3 regions of the Aliivibrio wodanis genome follow, and region 3 is predicted to be linked to each of the others. Evidence: predicted binding sites of a transcription regulator. Region 3 holds the regulator's gene; each other region holds the start of a gene.
The links. Region 3 encodes PurR, which represses purine synthesis genes. Its sites were predicted from a motif close to TNANGNAAACGTTTNCNTNA; they were not measured.
Positions count from the first base shown of each region.

Region 1 (6,081 bases), 1.1 Mb from region 3:
AAAGGTATCGGTAACTGAAGCGGGTCAAACTTATTACCAACACTGCCGTCATTTGGTTGAAGGGTTAAAGCAAGCAGATAGAGCTATCACTGAACTAAATGCGACACCTCAAGGTCGTTTAAAGATCACTTCGTCAGTGACTTATGGTGAGCAGTTAATCGCGCCATTACTCAGTGAGTTTATGCTGATGTATCCACAGCTTGAACTTGAATTAATTTTATCAAACCAAACGTTAGATCTCGTTGAACAAGATTTTGACCTCGCTATTCGATTGGGTCGATTAACCGATTCAACCATGATGGCAAAGCGTTTATCAAGCAGACAAGTTCGAGTATGCGCCTCTCCTAGTTATATTGAAAAACATGGTGAGCCTCATACCTTATCTGAACTGTCGCAACACAATTGCTTGGTTGGTAGCTTACCTATTTGGCGCTTTATCGAAAATAAAAAAGAGAAAAGCGTAAGAGTGAAAGGGTCCGTTCACTGTAATAGCGGTGCTGCTTTAACGAATGCGGCATTAAAGGGTTTAGGTATTGTTCAACTGCCTGATTTTTATGTTCAAGAGTCGATGGATAAAGGTGAGCTTGTAGAGATACTAGTACCTTATCGTGAACCCAAAGAAGGGATTTGGGCGGTATATCCAAATAACCGCCACCTTTCCACTAAGGTACGTTTACTCGTTGAGTTTCTAGCACAAGAGTTAGCTGAATAAATGAGTGTTGAAAAAGAAAATAAAGATGCGAACTTCTATATGCAACGAGCAATGGAACTGGCTGCGATTGCTGAAGAAGAAGGTGAAGTTCCAGTTGGTGCTGTGATTGTCTTAGATGGTGAAATTATCGGAGAAGGGTGGAACCGTTCTATTGGTTCTCATGATGCAACGGCTCATGCTGAGATGATGGCAATTAAGCAAGCAGGGCAGAAGGTAGAAAACTACCGACTTATTGATGCTACCTTATACGTTACTCTTGAACCTTGCCCTATGTGTGCCGGTGCTATTGTCCATAGTAGAATTAAAAAAGTTATTTTTGGTGCTTCTGACATGAAGACTGGGGCGTCAGGCAGTGTAATTAATTTATTTACCTCAGCCACCGCATTTCATTTTGTAGAGTGTGAATCTGGAGTGATGGAAGAAGAGTGTAGAGCACAGCTACAAGCTTTTTTTAAACGCAGACGTAAAGAGAAAAAAGAAGAGCGAAAACAGCAAAGAACAGAAGAGTTGAAGAATAAATAGGTAATTTATCTTAAATGAAAAAGGCAAATTGAACGTCAATTTGCCTTTTTTAATGCGTGTTAATAAAAATTAGGGGAGGAGATATTAACGACAAGAGAATGCTTCGCCTTCATCAAACAGTGATAGTGAATAAAGACGTTGGCGATGAAGTACTTTCTTATGATTATTTAATAACTTACGTCGGCGTTGAGTACTTCCTTTTAAAGACGTTTGTGCTTTAATTTTTCTTCTATTAGAGAGCATAAACTCCCCCTTTTGGTTTAATAAATAAAAAATAAGGCTAAGATATTTAGCCTTATTTCGAATAATACGATGAGCGAATTCATCTAGAATATGGGCTCATTGTTACGATTATATGAACCTACTTAATGGTGGTCTCTGAACCTGCATTGCTAGTGGTAGAAGTAGCAGACGATAAAGGGACATCAATAACCTGTAAGTCCTCAATAGTTGTATCTTCTAGCTTAAGTTTATTGGCTTGCTCTTGCTCATAGCCAATAATACTTTGGTAATAACGACGAATATTTTCTACGTATCCTTGAGCCTCATCACCACGAGCAAAACCATAGCGAAGGTATTTGTAATAACGTTGCTGACGTAGTAGGGGAAGGTTATCTTTTACATCTGTCCATGAGTCCGGATCACCCCCTAAACGTTTAGTTAAACGGCGGGCGTCCATCATATGGCCAAAACCAATGTTATAAGAGGCTAGAGCAAACCAAATTTTTTCATGCTCGGTGATTGAATCTGGCACTCGTTTTACAATTCGGCGTAAATATTCAGCACCACCACGGATGCTTTGTTCTGGACTGAGACGATTTTTTACACCAACAGATTGAGCTGTAGGAAGCGTTAGCATCATCATGCCCCGTACTCCAGTAGGAGATTTTGCTAATGGGTTCCAGTGAGACTCTTGATAAGAGAGTGCTGCTAGAAAACGCCAATCAAAATCTCCTGCGTATTTTTTAAATAGAGGTTCCCACTTTGGTAGTTTACTTTCTAGAGCTCGAATAAAAGCACGAGTATCGACATAATCAAACGATTCAACATGGCCAAAATATTTCTCTTCTAAAAGCGCTAACTGGCCACTTTCTTTTAGTTCACCAAAAAACTCAATTAATAACGCTTGTAAGCTATCATCTTCTGTTTTTTGTAAGAACCACGCGACAGGTTGATCTTCGGTTAACTCAAAAGCAACTGCTAGTTCAGGGTGAATACGTTGCGTGAGTGATAATTCAACAGAGTCAGCTAGCGTGTAGTGAACTTCTCCATTTGCTACTTTTTTCAATAACTCACTAACGTCTGTATCGGCTTCGGTATGCCACTCAAGTTTAGGGTGTTTCTCTTTTAGTTTAGTGAGTGTACCTTCAAAACTTGAATCTTTAACGATAGTTACATTTTCATCAAGTTCAGTGAGATTTTTGATATTGCGAGGGCGCCAGCTTCCTTTTTTATATACTATTTGTTGGCTAACGTAGTAATAGACAGGGCCAGGATTAAATTGGGAAAGTCGCTCAGGGGTTATTGTCATATTTGCAGCAATAAGGTCAACCTCATTGCGAGACAGGGCTGGAAATAATCCTGAATAAGTATAGGCAGGCGTTATCTCTAATTTAACTTCTAATTTTTCAGCAAACGCTTTGGCTAAATCATAATCGAGTCCAGTTGGACCATCTGAACCAATATAATAAGAAAGTTGATTGTTTAATGTACTGACTCGTAATGTGCCACGTTCTCTGATTTGCTCTAATTTAGTTTTAGGTTCAGATTCTACTTGGCAACCAGTTAAGGCAAACATCAATGTAGAAATAACTAAACAAGATTGTAAAAGACGGTGATATTGAATGTGGCTCAAGTCGGAATGCTCTTTTTATTATTTGAAGCGTAGTTATATCAAATGGGGTAAAAAGAGGCAAAAGGGCGGTAACAAATTACAACAATAATTAGAGTTTGGGACAGTTTATTTTTATCTTTGATGTTTTTTTGCCCAAAAATGTCAAATTAGAAGAGGATTTTCCCTTTTTTTTAAAAAAATACGCAAACGGTTGCTTTTGCTGTTACTTCACATAACAAAATCCTTTATAATGCGCTCGCAATAGCAGAGGTAACATCGGCATAGTTGCTATGTAATATAGGTGATTAATTGAGTTAATTACTTATAAAGTCATGAAACTATTCCAATATTACCTTTAATTCATTGCCAAAGAGACCTAAGTACATGAGAATTTTGCGTGGTTCACCTGCTTTATCTGAATTTCGTGTTAACAAGCTACTTGAGCTTTGTTGCGAGCTAAATTTACCTGTCACTGGTATTTATGCTGAATTTACCCATTTTGCTGATGTAACGGCAGACCTTGATGCGTCTGAGGTTGCGAAGTTAGAAAAATTACTGACTTACGGTCCAACAATTGAAGAACATAAGCCTGAGGGTTTATTGCTTCTTTCTGCTCCTCGTCCAGGTACCATCTCTCCTTGGTCTTCAAAATCAACTGATATCGCTCATAATTGTGGTTTAGCTAAAATTGCACGTTTAGAGCGCGGTATTGCTTATTATATAGAAACCTCTGAAACACTGTCTGAACTTCAATTAGTTGAACTAAAAGCAATTCTTCATGATCGCATGATGGAAGTTGTCTTTACTGATTTTGATTCAGCTGCTGCATTATTTACCGTTGCTGAACCAGCACCGTATGCAGAAGTTGATCTACTTGTCGGTGGTCGTAAAGCGCTAGAAAACGCAAACGTTACCCTAGGTCTTGCACTGGCTGAAGATGAGATTGACTACCTACTAGAAAGTTTTACTGAAAAATTAGGTCGAAATCCAACTGATATCGAATTAATGATGTTTGCACAAGCGAACTCTGAACACTGTCGTCATAAAATCTTTAATGCAGATTGGACTATCGATGGAGTTAAACAAGATAAATCATTATTCAAAATGATTAAAAACACCTTCGAAGTAACTCCTGAAAACGTTTTATCTGCTTATAAAGATAACGCCGCAGTAATGACAGGTTCTACTGTTGGTCGTTTCTTCCCTGATCCAGAAACTCGTCAATATAACTACCATCAAGAAAAAACACACATCTTGATGAAAGTAGAAACGCATAACCACCCAACCGCTATCTCTCCTTGGCCGGGTGCGTCAACAGGTTCTGGCGGTGAAATCCGTGATGAAGGCGCAACTGGCATCGGTGGTAAACCAAAAGCAGGCTTGGTTGCCTTCTCAGTATCTAACCTTAAAATCCCTAATTTTGTGCAACCGTGGGAAACTGATTTTGGTAAGCCAAGTCGTATCGTAACCGCGCTTGATATTATGCTTGAAGGCCCTCTAGGTGGCGCAGCATTTAACAATGAATTTGGTCGCCCAAACCTATTAGGTTATTTCCGTACATACGAAGAAAAAGTAAATTCACACAATGGTGAAGAAGTACGTGGTTACCACAAGCCAATTATGCTTGCTGGTGGTTTAGGTAATATTCGTGATGATCATGTTCAGAAAAAAGAGATCCCAGTTGGCGCAAGCTTAATCGTACTTGGTGGTCCAGCAATGAACATCGGTCTTGGTGGTGGTGCGGCATCTTCAATGGATTCTGGTTCTTCTTCTGAAGATCTTGATTTTTGCTTCAGTACAACGTGAAAACCCAGAAATGGAGCGTCGTTGTCAGGAAGTTATCGACCGTTGTTGGCAGCTTGGTGATGCAAACCCAATTGCATTTATCCATGATGTAGGTGCCGGCGGTATTTCAAACGCATTACCTGAGCTTGTTGATGATGGTGAACGTGGCGGTATCTTTAACTTACGTGATGTTCCAAATGATGAGCCGGGCATGAGCCCACTTGAAATTTGGTGTAATGAATCTCAAGAACGTTATGTAATGGCGGTTGCGGATAAAGATTTAGCAACATTTGAAGCTATTTGTAAGCGTGAACGTGCACCATATGCGGTCGTTGGTAAAGCAACTGAAGAGCGTGATTTGAAATTAGAAGATTCTCATTTCGACAATACGCCAATTGATATGCCAATGGACATCCTTTTAGGTAAAACGCCTAAGATGCACCGTGATGCTAAGACATTAAAAGCAAATAACTCGGCGCTTGATTGCTCAGGCATTGAGATGAACGAGGCGATTGAGCGTGTTCTTCGTTTGCCAACGGTTGCAGAGAAAACATTCTTAATCACGATTGGTGACCGTTCAGTGACAGGTCTTGTTGCTCGTGACCAAATGGTAGGTCCATGGCAGGTTCCTGTAGCCAACTGTGCAGTAACAGCAGCAAGTTATGATACTTACCACGGTGAAGCAATGTCTCTTGGTGAGCGTACTCCGGTTGCTCTATTAGACTTTGGAGCATCAGCTCGTTTAGCGGTTGGTGAAGCTATTACCAATATTGCAGCAACAAATATTGGCGATATTAAGAATATTAAATTATCGGCAAACTGGATGTCTCCGGCGGGTCACCCTGGTGAAGATGCAGGTCTTTACGAAGCGGTTAAAGCAGTAGGTGAAGAACTTTGTCCTGCACTTGGTCTAACTATCCCAGTGGGCAAAGATTCAATGTCGATGAAGACTAAATGGGAAGAGAACGGCGAGCAAAAAGAAGTTACGTCTCCTCTATCTCTAGCTTATTACTGCATTTGCTCGTATTGAAGATGTTCGTAAAACAATTACTCCTCAGCTTCGCACTGACAAAGGCAATACAAGCCTAGTTCTTATCGATTTAGGTAATGGTAAAAACCGTATGGGTGCAACAGCACTTGCTCAGGTTTATAAGCAATTGGGTGATAAACCAGCGGATGTTGATAATGCAGCACAGCTAAAAGGTTTCTACGAAGGCGTTCAAACTTT
Region 1 is NZ_JBREXA010000002.1:1,604,279-1,610,359, reverse strand. Features, by position in the region: gene ACU5DF_RS15345 (LysR substrate-binding domain-containing protein) at 1-712, shown strand, start outside; gene tadA (tRNA adenosine(34) deaminase TadA) at 713-1,234, shown strand; gene ACU5DF_RS15335 (hypothetical protein) at 1,319-1,477, opposite strand; gene mltF (membrane-bound lytic murein transglycosylase MltF) at 1,596-3,089, opposite strand; partial or broken gene purL (phosphoribosylformylglycinamidine synthase) at 3,453-6,081, shown strand, end outside.
Region 1: the regulator PurR is predicted to act here: its motif matches at 3,268-3,287, upstream of mltF (membrane-bound lytic murein transglycosylase MltF).

Region 2 (6,081 bases), 640 kb from region 3:
AGCACAACCAATGATCCCAAACTCATCACGGCCTGGGTGAAAGTTTAGGCGTGAGGTAAGATCTCCGGCACCAATTTTCTCTGTGGTTGTATATAGAACCCACAGCGCACCACCAAGAAAAGTGGCAACCCAATAAATGAAAATACCAAAAGGAATTGCCCAAAGATAAGTGAGAAAGAAGGAAATTAGGGCCTGTTGTTTTTTATTCTCCTCCAATGAGCGCACATTTTCTGTTAATGAAAATACTTGACCAGAGGAATGAGATGCACTTGATGTAACAATACCATTTTTGTATTGAGTCGCTTGAATATTATTACTTTTATGCAGAGATGATGGGAGTGTATTAACATCCGGATTAGTTAATATACCTTGAAGTTTGTATTCGACAGTAGTAATAGACTGAGTTTCAATTTGTTCAATGCTGTCGAAATAACGAGCGCCCGCTGTCGATGTTATTGTGATCAAAAATAAAATGAAAACCACCCACATCTTGTCATTAATTGACATTTTTATAAATAGTCGATCAATCGTTCTAAACTGCACTTCCTTCATAAATCCCCCGCAATAAAATAATATTTGCGTGATTCTGGCTTAATCAAATATATTTTAATGTGCTGTGCCTCACTTTGCTGTGAAATGATAATATTGTTACTTAAATTTAGTGATTTGAGTCACTTTATGTTGCATTTTATTAATGTGATGAAGGTGTTTACAGTTTCTATATTGTTAAGAGGTTGGCTTTTTACTGTGATAATTTTTGGAATTAGGATATTTTTCGGTAAATTTCTTTACTAATGGTATTATCTGCGCCCTAATTATCCTTAGTGTTAAAGGAACAATGATGCATGAACGTGCCAGTCAAATGGTGATATTTTACACTCTAGCAAAAGCGGGGAGTTTTACGTCTGCCGCAAAACAAATGGGAGTGTCAACTTCTCATGTAAGCAAGCAGCTTGGGATATTAGAGGCCGATCTTAACGTTAAGTTAGTGCAAAGAACGACACGATCATTAACGCTTACCGATGCAGGACAACAATTTTATTTGTATTGCGAAAAGATGCACAGTGCGATGATTGAAGCCAGTGCCATTATGGATGATGAGCGAGATGAAGTCGCAGGGGTTTTACGCTTAGGTTTATCCCAATCTTTCGGTACTATGCATATTATTCCAGCAATAGATAAATTACGTCATCAATACCCTGATCTTCAAGTGGAAGTTAGATTGTTTGATCATCGTGCTGATATGTTAAAAGATGGTTTAGATTTATGGGTTACTAATTTTGAAGATTTACCAGAAGGGTATGTAGCACAGAGATTAGCTGATTCACACTTTATACTTGCAGCAGCCCCTAGTTATTTAATTGATAAAACCGTTCCTCACCATCCTGAAGATTTAATAGAGCATAATTGTTTGACTTATCAAAGTTGTCATCGCGATTACAGCAATTGGGATTTTACTAAAGACAACGAAGCATTATGTATTAAGGTGTCTGGAAATTATCGTGTTGATTTAGCAGAAGCGGTAAGGGATGCTGCTATTTCAGGGTGGGGCGTGGCTTATCTAGCCAGTTATTTGCTAACTAATGAGTTTAATGATGGTAAATTAATTCAGCTATTACCCGATTGGAAAGCAAGTCAAAAAATGCCAATTTATGCGGTATATCCAAGCCGTAAGCATTTACCAAGAAAGATAAGCGCTGTTATTGATTTCTTACGTCAGCATATTGGTCCACAACCATATTGGGATAAAGCTCTGATGAAATGGGTAAAGCTGTAATTAGAAATGATGAGCACAATACATTATTGGTTAAATTATCACCTAGATAATGATTCCTTTTTAATCAAGGTGTTATGTTAATTATTTGCCTTGAAAAAAATATCTTTTCCATATGGCAATAATCTTTACTTTTAGACTTCAAGTTATTTTATAAATCAATAACTTAAAAACACCTACGGAGTGTGATCTAAGTCACCATTAACAGGGTGTTAGCAAACCCGACTTGCACGCAAACCTTTGCGCATTAGAATGCGGATTCATTTTCGATAGCACAGGTTTCTATCATGACATCGCTCGTTGGTATTTTATCCATTTTACTATTTGCTTATCTTTGTTCGACTGATCGCCGTAATATCCCTTTAAGAACTGTCTCTTTGGCGTTTGGTTTACAAGTTTTATTTGCTCTGTTGGTACTTTATGTCCCTGCTGGTAAAGAGGTCTTAAACTCAGTAACCGCAGGTGTTTCAGGCATCATTGATTACGGTCAACAAGGTATCGCATTTCTGTTTGGTGGGTTAGCGACTGGTAAAGTAGGTTTTGTGTTTGCGATTAATGTTCTTGGGATCATTATTTTCTTCTCAGCATTAATTTCAGCACTTTATCACCTTGGTATAATGCCTAAAGTGATCAACTTTATCGGTGGTGGGTTACAACGTTTATTGGGCACTGGCCGTGCGGAATCACTTGCAGCTACAGCAAATATATTTGTAAGTATGGTTGAAGCTCCACTTGTAGTTAAACCGTATTTAAAGCACATGAGTGATTCGCAATTTTTTGCAGTAATGACTTGTGGTTTAGCGTCAGTTGCTGGTGGTACTATGGTTGGTTATGCCTCACTGGGCGTAGATCTTAATTTTCTTATTTCAGCGGCATTCATGTCAGCACCTGCCGGCTTATTAATGGCAAAAATGATGGTGCCACCGGGTGACGAAGAGAACAATGACGATGAGATTACTTCAGTAGAAATCGATCACGCAACTAATGTATTTGAAGCATTAGCTGATGGTGCAATGTCTGGTTTACGTATTGCAGTAGCAGTCGGGACAACTTTATTGGCGTTCGTGAGTGTGATCGCACTATTAAACGGCTTGCTTGGTCATGTAGGTGATTTATTTGGTTTTAATTTGAGCTTTGAATTGATCCTTGGTTATTTATTTGCCCCAGTGGCTTTCTTGTTAGGTGTACCGTGGAACGAAGCTGTTCTTGCTGGTTCATTAATTGGTAATAAGATTGTTGTGAATGAATTTGTTGCCTTTATTCAATTGATGGAAGTGAAAGATCAATTAAGTCCGCATTCAGTTGCAATAGTGACTTTCGCATTGTGTGGTTTTGCCAATATTTCAACGATGGCTATTTTGATTGGTGGTTTGGGAAGTCTTGTTCCTGAGCGTCGTCCATTCATAGCTAAAATGGGGTTCAGGGCGATTACTGCTGGTGTATTAGCAAACTTGATGAGTGCGGCGATAGCTGGGGTAATTTTATCACTATAGATTAAGAACAGATTTCAAGACAATGAGACAATAAAAAGGTTGCGATAATAAATCGCAACCTTTTTTATTTCTAGTATGTAAGAACAGCTCTATGATAAATGGCGCTAATCTAATATTTAGAGCTATACCAATTATTTTTATAAGCCATCGATCCAATCAAGGCATTTGCTTTTGCTCTATCTAGAGAGTATTTATCGACCTCACTAGGGGTTAATGTCTTATCTGAAAAGTCATATTTATAACTGGTTACTTTTTCTCCTGGAGAGAAAACAACAAAGTTATCTCTGGTTAAATAACCAAAGTTCTTATCAAATTGCATCATTGCGCGTTCATCTTCTTTTGCCAGAGGTTTAGTTAGATCTCGTCCAATCATAGGTGTTAATGCATCAACACCTATTAGAGAAAGAAGAGTGGGCGGTATATCAATGTTGTTAGCTAATCGCTCATCAATTTTTGGCTCGATACCTTTTCCTAAAATAAGTGCAGGAATATGGAAGTGAGCGACAGGTACTAACTGAGATCCATACACTCTAGCATCATGATCTGCAATAATAATAAATATGGTATCGTCCCAATACTCTGATTTTTTGGCTTTATCAAAGAAAGTCCCCAAAGCATAATCTGAATATTTTACGGCATTATTACGAGTTTTAAACTCTGTATCATAGGGCTCAATTTTTCCTTCTGGATATTCGAAGGGACTGTGATTACTTGAAGTAAATACCAAACTGAAAAAAGGTTTATCTTGTTTATTCAGTTGAGTAAATTCATCATGGGCTTTATTGTATAAATCCTCATCACTTACTCCCCATGAACCTTTAAATTCAGGATTTATATAATCTTTTTCTTCTACGATCTCTTCAAATCCATTTCCAAAGAAAAAGCTTTTCATGTTATCAAAATGAGATTCACCACCATAGATGAACTGTGTGTGGTACCCTTCATTTTTAAGTAAATCAGCAATAGTGAAAAATCCAGTTTGGCTTTTGCTTAACTTAACAACGGCGCGTGATGGTGTCGGTGGAAAACCAGTAATCATCGCCTCAATACCACGAACAGAGCGTGTACCTGTTGCGTACATTTGGTTAAAACGCCAACCCTCTTTTAGTAATTTATCTAGGTTTGGTGTTAGTGGTAAACCACCCATTTCACCAACAAATCGAGCACCTAAACTCTCTTGTAACAAGATAACTAGATTTTTCTTTTTACCTTGATAAGTCGCAATATTTTGGTTTAACGTTGGTAATTTACCATCAACAAAAGAATTTGATTTTGCTGATGATCTTTTTACCAACTCGATCACCTTATCGCTATTCATCTTGCCATAGAATTTGTCTGCACTGCGTTCTGATTTCATATTATTAACAGCAAACAATAGTGAATAAGAAGAGTTTAATACTAAGTCATTAATTAATGGGTCACTTGAAAAAGCGACCATCGCTGGATTAATAGGACGATGACCAAGAGATGAACGAGCGCCTAAAACACCAATGAGTAATACTGCAATTGCCAGAAGAGGACGTAGGTAAATCTTCATTGGTATGTGACGTTGAGTGACTTTCCCACTTAACATCCAACCAAAGAATAAAGTTAGCGTAGAGCCAATAAATCCAATGAAAAGTTCAAGTTTATAGCCAGACCATAGCATGCCAAAAACTTCTTTTGGGTAAATAAGGTACTCAACAAAAAGGCGATTTGGTCGTAAATCATATTCCATAATAAAGGAAGGTGTTGCCAACTCCATGTAGACAATGATCCACAAACCAAGAACTAACCAAATACGTAAGATTAGTCGCCAAATCTTGCCAATAATACCGCGCATTGGTATTAACGAAGCAAGTAATGAAGGCAAAATAAATAACCAGCATAATGTAGCAATATCTATCCTCGCTCCTTGTAATAGAACGTCACTCCAACCGTTAACGTTTGATACGCGATCAGAAAGCCAAATAGTAAGACCTAAGCGTGAAATAGTTAGAATACTAAAGGCGATGAGAGCAAAGGTAATGATGGGCTGCAATGGCCCAAAGTGTATTTTTTTCATGTAATTTTTCTCTATGATGTTCGGCATAAACTAAACAGATCTAATGTCTTGTTATATTCTTTTGTTTCAATATCCATGATGCCGAGAACTGAATGGAAAATATTGTCATGGGAATAACTGTTACGTAGCTGTGAGCGGCGTTGTAAACAGTCGTAATTCACATTTTTACTTTCTTTAAAGCTTGGAGACATCCACACCATAAGAGGTACTTTTGTCTGATACTCAGGAGCGAGGCTATAGGGTAAACCATGTAAGAAAATGCCATTTTCACCAAGAGATTCACCGTGATCAGAAACATAAATCAGGGCTGTATTGTATCTATCTTGTAATGATTTCAACTTAGCTACAGTTTGGCTGATGACGTAATCTGTATAGAGGATGGTGTTATCGTAAGTATTAACGATCTCTTCTATTGAGCAATTTTCAATATCGGCACGTGGGCAATCAGGTTGAAAAGTCGCTTTATCTTGTGGGTAGCGTTGGTAATAAGTTGGTCCATGACTACCAATTAAGTGCATAGCAATCATTCTATTACCCGTTAGGTCGTCAACATTTTGTTCGAAATTCTCTAAAAGAGCGATGTCATAACAGGTACTTCCATTACACACAGCATCCTTTCTTGAGCGATCAACCGACATCTTGTTGATTCTTTTGGCTACGTCTTTATCACCACCATCATTTTCTTTCCACAATAGAGATATGTTTGCACGTTGTAGAATATCTAAGAGGTTATCTTGGTTATCTGCTTTATTGCGATCAAAGGTGTGATG
Region 2 is NZ_JBREXA010000002.1:1,094,154-1,100,234, reverse strand. Features, by position in the region: gene ACU5DF_RS12905 (methyl-accepting chemotaxis protein) at 1-552, opposite strand, end outside; gene ACU5DF_RS12900 (LysR family transcriptional regulator) at 839-1,777, shown strand; gene ACU5DF_RS12895 (NupC/NupG family nucleoside CNT transporter) at 2,062-3,267, shown strand; gene ACU5DF_RS12890 (LTA synthase family protein) at 3,377-5,311, opposite strand; gene ACU5DF_RS12885 (phosphoethanolamine transferase) at 5,323-6,081, opposite strand, start outside.
Region 2: the regulator PurR is predicted to act here: its motif matches at 2,003-2,022, upstream of ACU5DF_RS12895 (NupC/NupG family nucleoside CNT transporter).

Region 3 (6,081 bases):
CCACTCACTTAAAATGAATGGCTTTATTTAACTTTTTTGGGGTTTTAACCACTAATCTCCGGCGAACATATATCCTTCACCATGAACGGTAACAAATATCTGTGGATTTTTTGGATCAACTTCCATTTTCGCTCGCATTCTTCGAATCAACACATCAATTGTTCTATCATTGGGAGCATCGACACGATGACTGATCATATTCAAAATACGTTCACGAGATAATACCGTATTCGGATATGAAGAAAGTGCTACTAGCAACTCGTACTCAGCTTTTGTTAATTTAACTGGCTCACCGCTATTTGATAGTGCACGGCGCTGAATATCGAAAGTCCACTCACCAAAGCGAACGACATTAGATTCATCTAATTCTACTGGTTCATTCGCTAATGACATACGCCAAAATAAATTCTTAACTCGAACTAATAACTCACGTAGCTCTACTGGTTTTGTGACGTAATCATCAGCACCCATTTCAAGCCCTACAATACGATCAATACTATCAGTTCGTCCTGTAACAAGAATAATACCAATATTAGATTGGCTACGTAGTTCACGTGCCAACAATAAACCATCCTCTCCTGGTAGGTTTATATCAAGCATAATTAAATCAACTTTTTGTTCAGCCAAAATAGTTCGCATTTCTGCCCCTGTTTCAGCCTCGCTCACTTGATATCCCTCGGCTTCAAAGTAGCCTACAAGTTTAGAGCGAGTTACCACTTCGTCTTCAACAACTAAAATGTGATAGCTCATAATATTCTCTTTTATGGTTATATTGGATGGTTCTTTTCTTATTCTATTCATATTTTGTAATAATGCCAATTCTCAATTGATATTTCTGTAAATTATTTGATTCAAAACAATTATCAAACAAAAATTGAGTTGTAACCTTTACAAATATCTTTATACACCCTGTTAATGATAGGTGCTATTCCTTTTCATACTTATCCAGTACAATTCTCACATAAATTTCTTGGAGCAAAATATACATGAACGATCTAACTGCATTTAATGAACAACGTGCCGAAATTTACTGGTGGCTATCTAGCTTATTAGCAAGTGAGTTAACAGAAGAACAAATAGAACAATATAACAGCTTTGAAATCCGTACGTTTTTATCAAATTTAGCAGAAACACCAGAACTTACCGCTTCTGTAAATACTTTAATTGATAAATTAAATCAATTACAAACTCGTGAAGGCGCTCAACTTGAGTTATCAGCTGATTTCTGTGAAGCCTTTTTAGGTTCAGATAAAAGTAGTGCTTTGCCTTATGCTTCACTATACCTTGATAAATCAGGTCTGCTTAATGCTAAACCAGCGCAAGATATGCGTGAGCTACTTACAAAGTATAATATTGCACAAAAAGCAGAATTTAATGAGCCTGCTGATCATATTGCAATAGAACTTGATTTTCTAGGTAATCTAATTGTGATGACAAACCAACAGTCATCAGAGGAAGACTTTGAGCTTTATATGACAGCTCAACAAAATTTTATTAATGAGCAATTATTATCTTGGACACCACGATTCAGCCAAATCTGTAAAGAGCGTGATGAGTTTGGTTTCTATGCTGCAGTTACCCATTTTCTTGTGACATTTTTACAATTAGACATGCTATTTCTTACTGGTGAGTAAAAAACAGCCTTTATTGATGACATAAATAAATAACTACGTGATGTAAATCAGGTTACAAATAAAATTTATGAAATCAATAATTGTTTGCACTATGCTTTACATATAAAATGTGAACGCAAACGATAAAATTTGAACATAAAATGAAAACCGCATTTTAAAGCGGTTTTTTTATTTATACCATATCATTAATCATATGATATTTAGGGCCTATTTATCTTCCATCAGTTCTCTATAGAGCAAAACAATTTGCTGGAACATAAATAGCCCCTTAATCACTATTTAAGGCTCTTATATGGCTACAATTAAAGACGTCGCAAAATTAGCAACAGTGTCGACAACAACCGTCTCTCACGTAATTAACAAAACACGCTTTGTTGCAGAAGCAACACAAAAACGTGTATGGGAAGCCGTTGAAGAGTTAAATTATGCACCAAGTGCTGTTGCTCGCAGTTTAAAATGTAATACTACTCGTACTATTGGCATGTTAGTAACTCAATCTTTCAATCCCTTTTTTGCCGAAGTTATGCATGGTGTTGAAAACTATTGTTATAAACAAGGTTACACTTTATTCATGTGTAATACTGAAGGTGATCTAGACAAACAAAAACACTACCTTCGTATGCTTTCTGAAAAACGTGTTGATGGGTTGTTGGTTATGTGTTCAGACCTAAATGAACAACTTTTAGCCTTGCTTGAAAAAAATACCGAATTACCAATGGTTGTTATGGATTGGGGACCTGATAGCCCTCATACAGATAAAATCATAGATAACTCTGAAGAAGGTGGATACCTTGCAACAAAACACTTAATAGAAAATGGTCACACTAACATTGCTTGTATCACAGGACAATTAGATAAGTTGACTTGTAAAGAACGTGTTCATGGTTTTCACCGAGCACTTTCCGAAGCAAATTTAGATTCTAATCCTGAATGGATTTTAGAAGGTGATTTTGAATGCTCTTCAGCAGCAAAAGCAGTTGAGAAAGTATTAGCAACCGAAGCAAAAGATCGCCCTACTGCTCTATTTTGTTTTAATGATATTATGGCGTTAGCCGCCATCAGTAAGATTCAACAATCAGGGTTAAAAGTTCCAGAAGATATTTCTGTAATTGGCTATGACAATATTGAATTATCGGCTTACTTTTCACCTCCTTTAACAACTATCCACCAACCAAAACGAAGAGTTGGAAAAACGGCAGTTGAAATTTTACTCGAGCGTATAAAAGATAAACATCATGAACGCCGTATTTTTGAAATGCAACCAGCCGTTGTTTCTCGTAATAGTGTTCATAATAGAACCAAATAACAAACTAGAGTTCTATAAAAATCAAGTCATAAGTTCAGGTTTTATTGAAAACCTGAACTGAGTTAACAGAAATGACCCTTGTTTTTATGAACCAATATCACATTATTGAGTTTTTGCAGTCACTCCCTTTGTTGATTGCTATATCATCAATGATGTCACAAACAGGGCAAACTATGTGAAAGCATAGGACGCAAAGCTTCCGGCCTACGTATTTATATATATATGGTAGCGGGGTTGCCGATGGTAAGTATTCCACTCGATGTTGTTATTTTACCTAAATATAACAATGTTGGGCTTTAAACTTGCTAGTATTTCCTCGGGCTCAGTTGTTTAGTGACATAGACTTAACTAACCGAGAATTATTGCAATGGATAAACCAATACTAAAAGATTCACTTCGTCTTCTTTCCTCTCTTGGGAAAGTCACATCTCGTTCAATGTTTGGCGGTTTTGGTGTCTTTATTGATGACACTATGTTTGCCCTTGTTGTGCAAGATAAACTTCATTTAAGAGGTAGTGAAGAGACGATTAACTTATTTAAAGAGCAAGGGTTAGAACCTTATGTTTATAAAAAACGAGGCTTTCCCGTTGTTACCAAATACTTTGCCATTTCACCAGAGTCTTGGAAAGAACCTGATTTAATATTAATTCAAGCAGTTGTTGCTTTTGACGTTGCAAAAAAAGACAAAGAAAAACAGAAAACTGCAGCCCCAACACGTATTAAAGATCTGCCTAACCTGCGACTAGCTACAGAACGAATGCTTAAGAAAGCAGGCATTACTACTGTTGAAGAGCTACGTAATATTGGTTCTGTAAATGCTTATAAAGCCATTCAGCAAACCCATTCTAACTCTGTTAGTGCTGAACTTTTATGGTCTCTAGAAGGCGCAATAAAAGGCACTCATTGGTCTGTTGTTTCTGCTGAAACAAGACAGGAATTACGAAAGCAACTGTAAGATCACAAAGCAACAACTCTCTGGTTTTATGTTGTATGATTACTCTAAATAATCGTACAACATTTGACCTGCGAGACAAAACCAGCCTACCATTTCTATAATTTAGCTAAGATTCACTTACGCTGAATACCACCTAGAGCCATATAAACTCCTTAACTCATCATCATTTTACCAATGTTAATTCCTCATTTATATTAATTAGCCTATCATACTTATTAATTCTTTAAACTCTCTGGGAATTTACATTAATTTAATATATTCTTAAAGCTTATATATAGAATGGCAGTCCATTTGATGGTACTGGACTCAATAGGTAAGACAAATGAAAAAAAATACCATCAGCAAAAAATGGCTTTATTTACCTATCATATCCATGATTTTCACCATGACTCTCGGCTTGTTTGTATTTAATTCAACACTGTCAGATTGGCTTGAAAATAAGGTTGAAGGCGGTTTATCTGAAGAGATCTCACGCGTCATAAAGGACATAAGTGATGATCAAGTTTCTTTTTCTGATTTAAAAGCACTAGACGTTTATATCAAAACTAAACTAGAGCTAGCCAAAGAAGATCACATCACAATTATCAAAGCTGATGGTACGCCGATTGCAGATAGTGATATCTCTTTAGAAGCCGTATTACAACTGGAAAATCACTTAAACAGAAAAGAAGTCGTTGATGCTAAGAATCTGAGTTATGGCAGCACAACTCGATTTAGTACTTCTCGCTTTAAAAATTTATTGTATTCCGCAAAGTCATTAGATTATCAAGGTCAAACTTACATTATTAGGGTAGCTACACCATTAACGCGTATAGACGCAATGGTAGAAGAGCTAATGAATATCCTAATGATTTTAATGGGCATTAATATTTCACTTGTTGTTGGCTCATCATTATTAAGTAATAAGCTTATTACTCAGCAAGTACAGAATGAGCAAGATCAACAAGAAGAGCGTATTGAGCAGCGTACTCAAGAGATTGAATTACTGCACCGCCTTGCGACTATGCTGGCTGCCTGTAATTCCATTAATGAAGCTCAAATGGTAGTCGAAGATATCCTTCCTCGAATTCTTGGTAACGTAAATGGCGTTATTTCGTTAATGCGTTCATCTCGTAACCAACTGCTTGTTAAGTTGGATTGGGGCGGAGTATGGCCAGGTAGCAAAACTTACGCTCCAGAAGAGTGTTGGGCGTTACGTAAAGGTAAATTTCATCTCGCTAATGATAAATACACGACTCTACCCTGCTCTCATATGGCAGCCACAGGGATCGACCAAACACTTTGTATTCCATTAACGGCCCATGGTAATACCATTGGTATGATGCATATTTATCTTGGTGAGCAAGAAGAGCTAGATGAAAATATCCAAAAGCTTGCTTTTACCGTTGCTGAACATTTAGGCCTTGCCCTTGCTAACTTGAACCTACAAGAGAAGCTAAGAGAACAAGCCATCAGTGATCCTTTAACGGGTCTGTATAATCGCCGTTACTACGAAGAAACGATTAACCAAGAACTGATGCGTGCGCATAGACACAAACAAGAAATGTCTATTCTTATGCTCGATCTTGATCACTTTAAACGCTTCAATGATAACTACGGTCATGATGCTGGTGATTACGTATTGAAAACAATTGGAACGTTATTACTCAATACTATGCGTGGTGAAGATACAATCTGTCGTCTTGGTGGTGAAGAGTTAGCTATCATCTTGCCTAATACAGGAGCTGAAGAAGCGCTTACTGTTGCAACTAAATTATGTGAGTCCGTTCGCGACCTTCATCTTGCGATTAAAGATCTATCATTAGGTAAACTAGGCGTCTCTATTGGTATTGCTACTTATCCTAAAAATGGTCTTCAATCTGATGATTTAACTAAACTTGCTGATATTGCTTTATATGAAGCAAAGGGACGCGGTCGAGATCAAGCCTGCCATTATGATGATCTTATTCATAATCAGGATAATGCAGAAACTCAGATTGAAGAAGCGATTGAAGTAAACGCTACCTTACCCACAGCAATCGATAAGAAAGAACACGAAAAAGCCAGTGTCGTTTCTATCAATTCATAGAAAATAAACAAATGGTGAGCCTAATCAATAGGCTCATCATCTAGCTGCATCATAAAGTCAGTTACCCAACCTATCAGCAGAATCATTAGCCAGGACACCATAATAGCAGTTGGCACTT
Region 3 is NZ_JBREXA010000002.1:457,387-463,467, reverse strand. Features, by position in the region: gene torR (two-component system response regulator TorR) at 52-750, opposite strand; gene torD (molecular chaperone TorD) at 987-1,634, shown strand; gene purR (HTH-type transcriptional repressor PurR) at 1,927-2,940, shown strand; cyclic di-GMP riboswitch class I at 3,096-3,182, shown strand; gene ACU5DF_RS10005 (TfoX/Sxy family DNA transformation protein) at 3,308-3,895, shown strand; gene ACU5DF_RS10000 (sensor domain-containing diguanylate cyclase) at 4,218-5,963, shown strand; gene ACU5DF_RS09995 (VP0952 family biofilm-associated protein) at 5,984-6,081, opposite strand, start outside.